4 regions of the Noviherbaspirillum sp. genome follow, and region 4 is predicted to be linked to each of the others. Evidence: predicted binding sites of a transcription regulator. Region 4 holds the regulator's gene; each other region holds the start of a gene.
What was found. The regulator sigma-54, encoded in region 4, starts transcription at its own class of promoters, with help from an activator protein. The targets are predictions, from matches to a motif close to TGGCANGNAANCTGCTTT.

Region 1 (3,121 bases), on a different contig from region 4:
GGCGGGATCAATGCGCTTAGAGGAGGCGATCCTCGATTGGTGGGGTCTGCTAGGCGTACCTTCGGTATTGCGAGGCGCTGATGTTTTGCGCAAATACGGAGCGGATGCGAGTGGCATCGAGCGTACGATCCCGGCCGCTCTCGTGATCAAAGATGCGTCCACGCTTCCAGACGTTATGCGCATCGCCGCCAAGCATAAGGTTTCGGTGTATCCCATCAGTACAGGTCGCAACTGGGGGTACGGTACGTCGCTTCCGGTCCGCGACAACTGCGTCATCATCGATCTTTCCAATCTGCAGAAGATTCTTCATTTCGATCCGGATCTTGGCGTTGTCACCGTGGAGCCCGGTGTTACGCAGGGCATGCTGTCGGAATTTCTGACGGCTGGAGGACATCCATTTTTAGTGCCTGTGACCGGTGCCGGTCCACAATGCAGCTTGTTGGGAAATGCGCTGGAAAGAGGGTACGGCATCACGCCTCATACCGATCATTTCGGTGCGGTTACTGACCTTGAAGCAGTACTTGCGGACGGCAGTCGATACCGGACTGCCATGCGGGAAGCGGGGGGGGAAGAGTTGGCCCGTCTTTTTAAGTACGGCATCGGCCCATACTCCACTGGCCTTTTCACCCAGAGCGGCTTCGGGATCGTTACCAGGATGTCGATCGCCCTTGCCCGCCGTCCTGAATGCGTGAAGGTATGCTTCTTCAGTCTTAAGGACAAGGCACTGCTCGAACAGGCAGTCGAGCGGGTGAGGACAATACTCGGCCGCCTGCCGGGTGTTGTTGGGGGGATTAATCTCATGAATCGCCATCGAGTACTCGCGATGTCAGCGCCATACCCGACAGACCGACTTGGAACCGATGGTTTGATCCCGGAGGCGGTAGTTGAAGAGTTGGGACGGCAATTCCAGATTTTTCCCTGGACAGGATTCGGAACAATCTATGGTACGAAGAAGATCGTGTCCGCTGCCGAAAGCGAAATCAGGCGTTCGCTATCCGGGGTGGCGAGCAGGCTGATATTTTTCAGTCCTCAGAAAGCCCAGGCGTTGTCGCGGATCGCTAACCTGCTTCCGGGGCCGGCCGCCCGGCGCCTTGGCAGTACTGCAAACACGCTTGCCAAAGCACTTGAGCTGGTGAATGGCGTGCCGAATGAAACGGCATTGCCGCTTGCCTACTGGCGTAACTCATCGAGTGCGAAGGAATTCGAGCGTGATCCATCACGAGATGGTTGCGGCCTTATCTGGTATGCACCATTGGTGCCGATGCGTGCGGCAACGGCCAGTTCCTATGTGGAGATGATCGAACGAATCACACGAAAGCACGGCATCGAGCCATTGATTACCTTCACCTCGATCAGCGACAAGATATTTGATAGTACGGTTCCACTCATTTTCGACCGCAACAACGACAGCGCACTCGCCGCCGCGACCAACTGTTATACCGACTTGCTTCTTGAGGGGCGTGAACGGGGCTTCTTTCCGTATCGCGTGGGACTAGGAGCAATGCAAACACTCTCCGATATGCAGGAAGAGTCCAAGGCATTCCATGCCCGACTTCGGCAAAGTGTCGACCCCGACGGCATTTTGTCCCCTGGACGTTATCAATAATTAAATACAGAGTTGTTGTCGGGAATTTTTACATTTCGTTAATGGAATACATGGGTATATACGGAATCGGCAAAAAACAATTTTAAAATCAAGGTGTTATGGCGTTTAATTACTGCTGGCACATAAACTGCTAATGGTTGGTGCGGAAATAACAACTTAGCCAAGAACCAACACAAGGGGAATTTATGAAAATGTTTAGAAAGCTACTATCTGCTGTTGCGCTGGTTGCTGCTTTCGGCGGTACAGCACAGGCATCGATAATCAATATCGGTGGCGTGACTTGGGATCCGGATGCGGTCAGCATCACTGACAGCGACTTTACGGCGCGTTACGAGTTCAACCAGTTCTTCAGTTCCAGCGCAAATGCAGTATCGAATGCTCTGAACGCAGCGCCGAATTACGCGAATGCGATCAATCCATTAACGGTTGGTTTTGGAGATGTGCTGCAAGGCGTGGGAGAAATCTTCAAATTTAACGGGGTTAACTACGGCGACACATCGTCCGCAATAGGCGGCGCATTCTGCGCAAGCTGCGAACTGACTTTTGTGTTCGGCGGTTTTCAAATTGCCGGTCCGGGAACATTCACGAATGGTTGGCTGCGCTTGTACGTTGATGACACTCCAGACTTCAATGTAAGCACAAGCCCGGCCGGCAATGCTGCAGATGGCAATCTGTTCCTTCAGTTGTCGGCGGTTGCAAACGAGTTTTCCAATGCAACAAGTTTTCAGTCTGGCTTCCTGACTAGCTATTTTGCTGTAACGGGCGGTATCGCTGCCAGCAACTTCGACACGAACACGCAGCAGTTCATGGCTGATCTTCTGTCGTCCGCATCGTCTCAGTTCAGCAACAATAACTTCATCGCCACATCGACGGGCCAGATCTCCGGCAATTCCATTCCTGAGCCTTCGACAGTTCTGTTGTTGAGCCTTGCTTTGATGGGACTTGCAATGACTCGTCGCCAGACAAAAAACAAGTAAATTTTTTGTGCTGTTACTCGATGGCCCGCTATTGCGGGTCATTTTTTATTGGCAGTCTGAACAAGCGCGGAGATAAATCGCGGCTCCAGATTCTTAAATGCGATTGCTCCTTAAGAATGTATTTATACGAGTTATTTTTGCCGTTAGATCCTAGCGTCAGTTCAACCTGCTCAGCCTGTCGTAAGCCCGTTTTCGCATTCGCATCGCATCTGCAATGCAGAAGCATCAAGCATGAAAACAAATCAAACGGTTTGATGCCTTTTTTTACACTATCTGATATATTCATTTTACTTTCATGCAAGCAAGAGAGAAGTCTATGAGCGTCGTTGCCGTTGTCGGACTTGGCTATGTTGGTCTTCCGCTCGCTGTCGAGTTCGGGAAAAAACAGCGGACCATTGGTTTTGATTTGTCTGTCAGCAAAATCAAGAGCTATAAAGAGTTCATCGACCCTACCGGGGAGCTTTCTCCCAAAGAGTTGCGGGACGCAGAACGATTGGAAGTGACAAACGACCCAGCAGCGCTCGCCGCCGCCGACTTT
Region 2 (3,121 bases), on a different contig from region 4:
GGTGCCGGGCGGGCCCATCATCAAAACGCTGTGTCCGCCGGCGGCTGCGACTTCCAGCGCCCGCTTCACCTGCGCCTGGCCCTTCACATCGGAAAAATCCGGGTGGGACGCCGTTGCCGGCGAGGCGCCTGGGACATGGCGGCCGAGGCGCGTATCCGGGTCGGCGGCGGCGAAGTGGGCGCATACCTGCAGCAGCGAATCGGCCGGGAAAATCGCTGCATCGGTCACCAGGGCTGCCTCGTCGGCGTTCGCGCGTGGCAAGATAAAGGCGCGCTTTGCGCCGGAATCGCCGCCAGCGCGATGCATGGCGAAGGTCATGGCCAGCGCGCCGCGGATCGGGCGCAAGTCTCCGGACAGCGATAGTTCGCCGGCAAATTCGTACTTTCCCAGTTCATCGGCCGGCATCTGCCCCGACGCCGCCAGGATGCCCAGCGCGATCGGCAGGTCGAAACGGCCGGATTCCTTCGGCAAGTCGGCCGGCGCGAGATTGACGGTGATCCGTCGGGCCGGGAATTCGAAACGTGCATTCTGCAGCGCCGCCCGGACCCGGTCCTTCGATTCCTTCACTTCGGTTTCCGGCAACCCGACGATCGTGAATTGCGGCAGCCCATTGGCCAAGTGCACTTCGACGGTGACTTCCGGCGCCTGCATGCCCGCCAGGGCACGGCTTTTCAAGACGGCTAGGCTCATCCCATACCTCGTTTATTGTTTTTGTTAGGTCCGGCGGATATTGCCGCCGGCTATCGGCGATGCGCCTTGCGCATCAATCTACTTGCCCAGGCGTGCTTCCAGTTCGGCAACACGGGCTTCCAGCGCTTCCAGCTTGGCCCTGGTCTTCGCCAGTACCTGGCTCTGAATATCGAATTCCTCGCGGGTCACGAGATCGAGCTTGGAAAAACCCTGGTTCAGCATCGCCTTGACGTTTTTTTCGAGATCCTTGGCGGGAGAGTTCTCAATTGCCTGGCTGATTTTTGCCTGCAGATCATTAAAAAAGTTATTGCGTTCCATAGTGGACCTTTGTTTGGAGGGGGTGGCACCGTCGTGGTGCGATTGGATGTCGTCGCTTCAATCTGGTGCGCATCAATCTGGTGCGTCGACGGCAAAGCAGGGTGCAGCAATGTGCATATCGTAGCCCGTCTCGCAAAATAACAATACCCCGGCGCGGGATTGGTGCAAAAAATATAACGTATCCATGGCGAAATTGGGTGGCATGAGTCCTGCTAATCACGATGCAAGTTCCATCGTCATCAGATGTTCTTGTTTTATCCAACATAACTAAGGGAAGCGCCATGAAAAAACTGATTCTTGCCACGGCTGTCACCGCCGCATTTATGAGCAGTACCGCCCAGGCGCAGGATAAGAAGCCGGATCACGAAGTAAGCTTCAACGCTGCAGTTGTCAGTGACTACCGCTACCGTGGCATTTCGCAGACCCGTCTGGACCCGGCTCTGCAAGGCGGCGCGGATTACGTCAACAACCCGAGCGGCTTCTATGTCGGCACATGGCTTTCCACCATCAAATGGATCAAGGATGTGCCGGGCGGCGATGCGAACATCGAATGGGACATCTATGCCGGCAAACGCGGCGAGATTGTACCGGACGTGCCGTACGACGTCGGCGTGCTGACCTATATCTACCCATCGAATAACCTGAACCCGAGCGCCAATACCACCGAGATCTACGGCCAGATCGGCTACGGACCGGCCTACATCAAGTATTCGCATTCGGTGACCAACCTGTTCGGCTTCGCCGACAGCAAGAACAGCGGCTACCTCGATATCGGCGCCAACATCGACGTCGGCAACGGCTTCACCGTCAACCTGCATGCCGGCCGCCAGCGCGTACGAAACAACTCCGCCGCCAGCTATACCGACTACAAGCTCGGCGTCACCAAGGATTTCGGCTTCATGACCGGCAGCCTTGCGTACATCGACACCAACACCGACGCCTATGTCGGTCCGAACGGGAAAAATCTCGGCAAGGGCCGCGCAGTGCTGTCGATCAGCAAAACTTTCTAAACCGAGGTCATCATGAAACTGATCACTGCGATCATCAAACCCTTCAAGCTGGACGAAGTCCGTGAAGCCTTGTCCGCCATCGGCGTCCAGGGCATCACCGTGACCGAGGTCAAGGGCTTCGGCCGGCAAAAGGGACATACCGAGCTGTATCGCGGCGCCGAGTATGTCGTCGATTTCCTGCCGAAGACAAAAATCGAGGTGGCCGTCGATGAAGCCATTGTCGATCGCGTGATCGAAGCGATCGAGGCAGCGGCCCGTACCGGCAAGATCGGCGACGGAAAAATATTCGTATACGACCTGCAGCAGGTAGTGCGTATCCGTACCGGCGAGACCGGCAAAGACGCACTCTAACGCGGAGATATCACCATGAAAAAACAGATCCTCAGCTTTATCGCGGCCAGCACCTTGCTGTTCGCGGTCGGTTTCGGGCAGCCGGCGCTGGCCGCCGATGCGCCGGCCGCCGGTGACACGGTCGCACTGACCACGACACCGTCCTCTCCATCCTCCGCGCCGGCCGGCAGCGATGCAGCGGCTTCCGCCGCCGGAGCTGCCGCTTCCTCCGGTGCCACGACTGCGCCCGCAGCCGCAGCCTCCGCAGCGCCAGCCGCCGCAGCTCCGGTGCCCAACAAGGGCGACACCTCCTGGATGATCGTGGCGACCGTGCTGGTCATCCTGATGACCATTCCCGGCCTTGCATTGTTCTACGGCGGCCTGGTCCGCTCGAAGAACATGCTGTCGGTGCTGATGCAGGTCTTCATGATCTTCTCCCTGATCACGGTGCTGTGGGCGATCTATGGCTATTCGCTGGCGTTCACCGAAGGGGGCAGTTTCATCGGCTCGCTTGACCGCCTGTTCCTGAAGGGCATTACCGTCGATTCCGTTGCGGCGACCTTCAGCAAGGGCGTGGTAATCCCGGAGTTCATCTTCGTCGCCTTCCAGGCAACCTTCGCCGCCATTACCTGCGGCCTGATCGTCGGCGCGTTCGCCGAACGCGTGAAGTTCTCCGCCGTGCTGCTGTTCGTGGTGCTGTGGTTCACGTTCTCCTACCTGCCGATCGCGCACATGGTCTGGTTCTGGGCCGGCCCGGACGCCTACACCGATGC
Region 3 (3,121 bases), on a different contig from region 4:
AGCACGCGCTTATTCTGGTAACCGTCGGCGATGTAGGCCTCGTTGTTGGTCGGGTCCACCTCGACATCGGCCGGCTGGCCAAGCAGCGGCGTGTCGCCCAATCCGCCGGTGGTGGCATTGCTGCCGCCAGTCACGCCGGCCTTGCCGACCTGGAGCAGGAACGTGCCGTCGCTGCTGAATTTAAGCACCTGGTGATTCACCGCGCCATTGCCCGCGATCCAGACATTGTCATTGTGGTCGACGAAAATGCCGTGCTCGTTGGTCGGCCACTCGCAGCCTTTCGCCGGTGTGCAGCGGTCGGTCAGGAAGCCCGGATCCGCAGTGCCGCCCCAGGCCAGAAGCAAATTCCCTTCACGATCGAACTTCATCACCGATGGCGCGGGGAAGCAGCACTCCGAGCGTGGCGGCGTCTGGGCGGCACCTGCTTCATCGACGGTCAGCGAGCCGGGACGCTGGATGATCCAGATATGGTCGTTGCGATCAACCGCCACACCCGCCACCTGGCCGAATTCCCATCTGTTGGGCAGCGGCTTCGGCCATTTGTGATCGACTTTGAATTCCGTTGCGCCCTGCGCAGCGGGACCTTGATTCCCCGCATCGTCGTTTGCCCAGGCCGGTTGCAAACCGACCGCCATCGCAAGTATTGCCGCTAGCCATGCAAGAATCGTTTTCATGATGTCTCCTTAAGTGGTGACTTCGTTGATGCCCCAGAAAATGAAAGCGGATCTGCCTGGCGAGAGGTCGCCGATGACAAGGCGGGCAGGCATTGCGGATTGCCTGACTGTGCCCGGAGTGCCAAGGGATAGAGGGAAGGAGGGAGGTGAGAAAGCCTGGACCGTCCTGCCAAGACGTGTATCCATGCATGGTCGACAGTAGAAGCATTCACATCATGCGTCATTCCTGTCTCCTTGCTTTTGATTGTGCTGCATGCCTTGCGAGGTGCGCGACATGACCTTATCAAACTAGACCATCATTCGCGACCAAGTCTGATAATTATCAATAAGAGTAAGGACACGTTGCGAAACCAATTTCTGCATGGCGATATCGCGATCGATCCTGTTGAAGCGGAAAAAAGCGGCGCTGGATAATTGCAACAATTGCCCCTGTCTATTTGACAGGTTTCCATGTTTGCCCCAAATCCAGCTTTACGGATGACATTGAAAGTGCCAATAATCAATACACGGCCATCAGGCCGGGATCATTCGCATCGGGAGCAAACATGGCTGATCACATCATGTTGACGTCGCATTCCCAGGGCCGCAAGAAGAACGCCGCTACCGACATCCGATGGGGTGCTCCCAGTCCTGAAGAACGCGGACCGATCATCGCCAGTCTCACCAACCCTCAGCAACGCAATGTCATCGGCACGCACTCCGGCGCCTATGCGGTGTATCGCGCGCTGGCGGTCGCCGCAGGTTCGCTCGACCGTGAACACCGCCCTGACCTCACCAACACCGCGCCCGCCGAAGACATCGGTCCGCATCCGCAATGGGCCGATCCCGACAAGATCGTGTCGCTCGATCCGTACGGCCACATGGTCGGCAACGCGTTCGCCGGACAGATCGCGGCCGGCATGGATATCCGGCCGACGATCGCGATCACCAAGGCCCATATCAACATGCCGGAACTCAAGGAGGCGATCGTCGCCGGCCGCCTCAAGCCCGATGACCGCATCCTGTTTTCCAACGGCGATGTGCGCGTAACCAAGGCGGCGATCGACCCGGTGTGGCACCTGCCTGGCCTGGCAAAACGGTTCGGCATCAAGGAAAGCGCATTGCGCCGCAGCCTGTTCGAACAGACCGGCGGCATGTTTCCGGAACTGGTCACGCGCTCCGACCTCAAAGTATTCCTGCCGCCCATCGGCGGCATGACGCTGTACTGCTTCGGCGACATGCGCGAGCTCGGCAAGGACACCACGCGGGTCGCCTGCCGCGTGCACGACGAATGCAATGGTTCCGACGTGTTCGGCTCCGACATCTGCACCTGCCGCCCCTACCTGGCGCACGGCATCGAGGTGTGCATCGAGATGGCGCAGCAGGGCGGCGTCGGCCTGGTGATCTACAACCGGAAGGAAGGACGCGCATTGGGCGAAGTCACCAAGTTCCTCGTGTACAACGCCCGCAAGCGGCAAGTGGGCGGCGACCGCGCGGCAACCTATTTCGAGCGCACCGAATGCGTGGCCGGCGTGCAGGACATGCGCTTCCAGGAACTGATGCCGGATGTGTTCCACTGGCTCGGCATCAAGCGTATCGACCGCTGGGCATCGATGAGCAATCTCAAGCACGGCGCGCTGACGGCCCAGGGCATCGAGGTGGTGGAGCGCGTCCCGATTCCGGATGCACTCATTCCCGCCGATGCGCGGGTGGAGATGGATGCCAAGGTCGCGGCCGGTTATTTCTCCACCGAGGGTGCGGTGCCGAACGAGGAATTGCTGATCGCCAAAGGCAGGAGCCTGACCGAATGACAGACGCACGCCATGCCGGTGCACATGCCGATATCGGATGGCATACGCCGGTGCCGCAAGATCATCCGGCGGCGGCGCTGCTCAACGCACAGGCGGTGCGCCGGCAATGCGCGCTGGTAATGGCACGGACCGAGCAGGGAAACGGCGCCCACTTCACCTGGCATCCGGATCGGCTGGCCCAGGTCGCCTGCTATGTGGCCGACACGATCAGGATGCGCTACCCGGACCTGTCCGTGCCGTATCACAGCCGCTGGCGGCATTTCGAAACCGGCGGCGTGGATCGGTGGCAGCAACTCGCCGCACAGGCAGGGCTGAGCGGCAGCGAACGCGCACGCACCCGCATCGACCTCGTCATCCCCAGCGTGCTGCTGGATGCCGGCGCCGGCCCGGACTGGCAGTATCTGGACCATGCCAACAACATGCGGCTGGCGCGGTCCGAAGGACTCGGCGTTGCCAGCCTTGCCCTGTTCGCCAGCGGTGCCCTGTCGTCGGATCAAACCCACCCCTTGCGCACCGATGCATCGGCACTGGCCGCTCTCGCCGGGCAGACCGTCGCCGCCGCTTTCCAGGTGAGCCACAGCAATCCGCTGGTGGGGCTGGCCGGACGGGTGGAAATGCTTCGGCGGCTCGGCGAAGTCGTCGCGGCCACGCCGGCGG
Region 4 (3,121 bases):
CGATGCATACGGTTCGGCAAATCGTGCGACGCTCTCCCGGACATCGCTCACAGCGGATGTCTCCAACAACTGCAAAAGCGCCCCAATCTGGTCCGCAGGGATGAATACATCGGCCAGATCTGCATGGATCGCGTCGGCTGCGCCGATTGTTTCTCCCGTTATGCCGAGATAAACACCGAGCCTGCCGGGAGTCCGCGAAAGGAAGAAGCTGCCGCCTACGTCCGGGAACAGGCCAATGTTCACTTCCGGCATGGCCATCTTCGTCCGTTCGGTGACGATACGCATCCGGTTGGCAGGGCCGGCTTGTGCGATCCCCATCCCGCCACCCATGACAATCCCGTCCATCAGCGCTATATACGGCTTGGGATAGTGATGAGTCAAATGATTCAATGCATATTCTTCGGTAAAAAAATCCTCGATCAGCATGCTGCCGGATTGCGGCGTCGCCTTGCCGGCATCAAAGAAAAAGCGGATGTCCCCACCTGCGCAGAACGCCTTCTCACTCGTGCTGCGCACGACCACCGCGGCGATGGCCGGGTCGTCGCGCCACGACAGCAATACCTGCGTGAAGGCGCGAACCATATCAAGGGACAGGGAATTGAGCGCCCTCGGCCGGTCAAGCGTGATAAAGCCGATGTTGTTCCGGACAGCGGAAATAATGTGAGCAGTCATGATGAGGGTGTTTTATGTAATTGCAGCTATTTTATCGGCACCGTCCCGATGCTGCAGTCGTCCTGCGGACATTTGCAAAGTGCGGCCGCAACAGGAAAAGGGCGCAACCCGTGCGCCCTTTTCCTGTTGCCGATTGCCGCCTGAATCAGGCCGCCGGCAAGTCTTCCGTCATGCGCTTGATCGCCTCATGCTGGTGGTCCTGCATCTTGCCCTTGTACTTCAATACCTGCCTATCCAGCTTGTCGATCAACGAATCGATTGCTGCATACAGATCTTCTGCAAAGCTTTCGACATGGATTACATTGCCTCTCACGCGCAGATTGACTTCAGCTCTTTGCCTTTTATCTTTTTCAGAGGGTTTTTCGACTCCCAGAATCACCGCAACATCGATGACATGATCGAAATGGCGGAGTACCCGATCCAGTTTGCTTGTTACGTACTGGCGAATGGCTGGAGTCAATTCGAGATGTTGTCCACTGATCATGAGATTCATACAGCACTCCTATGGATAGTGTCGCTGGCGGTTCGCAACGTGTCCGCGTAGAGGACTACGCCGGAACACAGCAACGGATGGCAACTACAAAGGAACAACCTAGAGAGATTTTCGCAGATTGACAGGGGGGATTTTCAACGCTTCACGGTACTTGGCGACGGTTCTCCGCGCAACGACCATACCTTGTTCCCCTAACATATCCGCGATCTTGCTATCTGAGAATGGATTCTTGGGGTCTTCAGCTCCTATCAATTGTTTGATGAGCGCTCGTATCGCTGTCGACGAGGCTTCACCCCCTGCTTCCGTCGCGACATGGCTGCCGAAAAAGTATTTGAGCTCGAACATGCCATGGGGGGTCAACATGTACTTCTGTGTTGTCACACGAGAAATGGTGCTCTCGTGTAAACCCAGTGTATCAGCAATTTCACGCAAGACAAGGGGCCGCATCGCTACCGCGCCGTGCGAAAAGAAGTTGCGCTGCCGGTCCACGATCGCTTGTGCGACGCGCAAGATCGTGTCGAAGCGTTGACGCATATTCTTGATCAGCCATTTGGCCTCCTGGAGCTGCGAAGTAAGTGACCCCTCACCTTTACTTTGCTTCAGGATATTGGCATACAGGGCATTGACCCGAAGACGCGGCATGACATCATGATTCAACATGACCTGCCAGCCGTTCTTGGTCTTTTTGACAATGACATCCGGGACCACGAAGTCCGACGTATCGGAGGCGAACGCCGCACCGGGGTGCGGATTGCATTGCTTGATGATCGTCTGTGCCTCACGCAGATCTTCGTCGTCGCAATCCAGGATTTTCTTGAGCTTGTTGAAGTCGCGCTGGGCGAACAGCGTCAGATGTTCTTCGACGATCGTCAAAGCCCGGCGGCGCGTCACCAGCGGCACCTTCGGAAAGCGCCGGATCTGGATTGCCAGGCATTCCGATGGCGTGCGTGCGCCGACGCCCGCCGGATCGAAACTTTGCAGCATCTTCAGCGCCACCGACAATTCTTCAATCTCGATCCCGAGTTCTTCCGGCAGTCGCGCATGAATTTCTTCCAGCGGTTCTTCCAGGTAGCCGTTGTCGTTGAGCGCGTCAATCATCAACTCAAGCAGCGCGCGATCCCGCATTTCCCTTACCGATACCCGCATCTGTTCGAGCAGATGTTCGCGCAAGGTGGTTTCGTGCGCTTCCAGCTGGGGCCGCGCATCATCGTCCTCCGGCGCTTTCGAGGTGCGCGCCACATCGTCGAAGCTCCATTCCGCTTCGCCTGCAGCAGGCGTGTCCGCTCCATCGCCGCCTTCGAAGGGCCGGTCGGTGTCCTCACCGGCAGCCGATCCGGCATCGTTGGGTACGGGTGTATCCGGTTGGGTGCCCTGGGGGCTGATTGCACCGTCGGCCAGCAGGCGGATGGAATGATCCAGCGGATCATCGACGCGCTCGAGCATCGGGTTGTCCGACAAAATCTGCTCCAGCTCCTGATGCAGTTCAAGCGTCGACAATTGCAGCAGCCGGATCGATTGCTGCAGCTGGGGCGTCAGCGCCAGATGTTGGGAAATACGGAGTTGAAGGGTTTGTTTCATAGCAGCCGTGCTTCCATTACATGCGGAAGTGTTCTCCCAAATAAACGCGGCGTACCGATTCATCCGCGATGATGTCGTCCGGGCGGCCGCTGGCAAGCACAGCGCCCTGGTTGATGATGTAGGCACGATCACAGATGCCCAGTGTCTCCCGGACGTTGTGGTCCGTGATCAGCACGCCGATTCCGCGTTCCTTCAGGAAGCGCACGATCCGCTGGATCTCGATGACCGCGATCGGGTCGACGCCTGCGAAGGGCTCATCAAGCAGCACGAATCGCGGGTTCGTCGCCAGCGCACGCGCAATCTCGACGCGGCGGCGCTCGCCGCCCGACAGCGACAGCGCCTGGTTTTCCCGCAGCTTTTCGATCTGCAACTCGGCCA

Region 1: V7080_RS12790 (PEP-CTERM sorting domain-containing protein) is a predicted target of sigma-54. The motif match lies at 1,723-1,740, and genes of this name have one in related genera.
Region 2: V7080_RS08460 (TorF family putative porin) is a predicted target of sigma-54. The motif match lies at 1,207-1,224, and genes of this name have one in related genera.
Region 3: V7080_RS23925 (GTP cyclohydrolase II) is a predicted target of sigma-54. The motif match lies at 1,130-1,147, and genes of this name have one in related genera.

What each region holds. Positions count from the first base shown of each region.
Region 1 is NZ_DAIUCO010000096.1:24-3,144, reverse strand. Features, by position in the region: gene V7080_RS12795 (FAD-binding oxidoreductase) at 11-1,606, shown strand; gene V7080_RS12790 (PEP-CTERM sorting domain-containing protein) at 1,792-2,583, shown strand; partial or broken gene V7080_RS12785 (nucleotide sugar dehydrogenase) at 2,900-3,121, shown strand, end outside.
Region 2 is NZ_DAIUCO010000052.1:3,800-6,920, reverse strand. Features, by position in the region: gene V7080_RS08470 (YifB family Mg chelatase-like AAA ATPase) at 1-690, opposite strand, end outside; gene V7080_RS08465 (accessory factor UbiK family protein) at 769-1,008, opposite strand; gene V7080_RS08460 (TorF family putative porin) at 1,290-2,018, shown strand; gene glnK (P-II family nitrogen regulator) at 2,031-2,369, shown strand; gene V7080_RS08450 (ammonium transporter) at 2,385-3,121, shown strand, end outside.
Region 3 is NZ_DAIUCO010000330.1:792-3,912, forward strand. Features, by position in the region: gene V7080_RS23920 (hypothetical protein) at 1-674, opposite strand, end outside; gene V7080_RS23925 (GTP cyclohydrolase II) at 1,220-2,464, shown strand; gene V7080_RS23930 (URC4/urg3 family protein) at 2,461-3,121, shown strand, end outside.
Region 4 is NZ_DAIUCO010000106.1:9,338-12,458, forward strand. Features, by position in the region: gene V7080_RS13535 (enoyl-CoA hydratase/isomerase family protein) at 1-672, opposite strand, end outside; gene hpf (ribosome hibernation-promoting factor, HPF/YfiA family) at 818-1,165, opposite strand; gene V7080_RS13545 (RNA polymerase factor sigma-54) at 1,265-2,743, opposite strand; gene lptB (LPS export ABC transporter ATP-binding protein) at 2,760-3,121, opposite strand, start outside.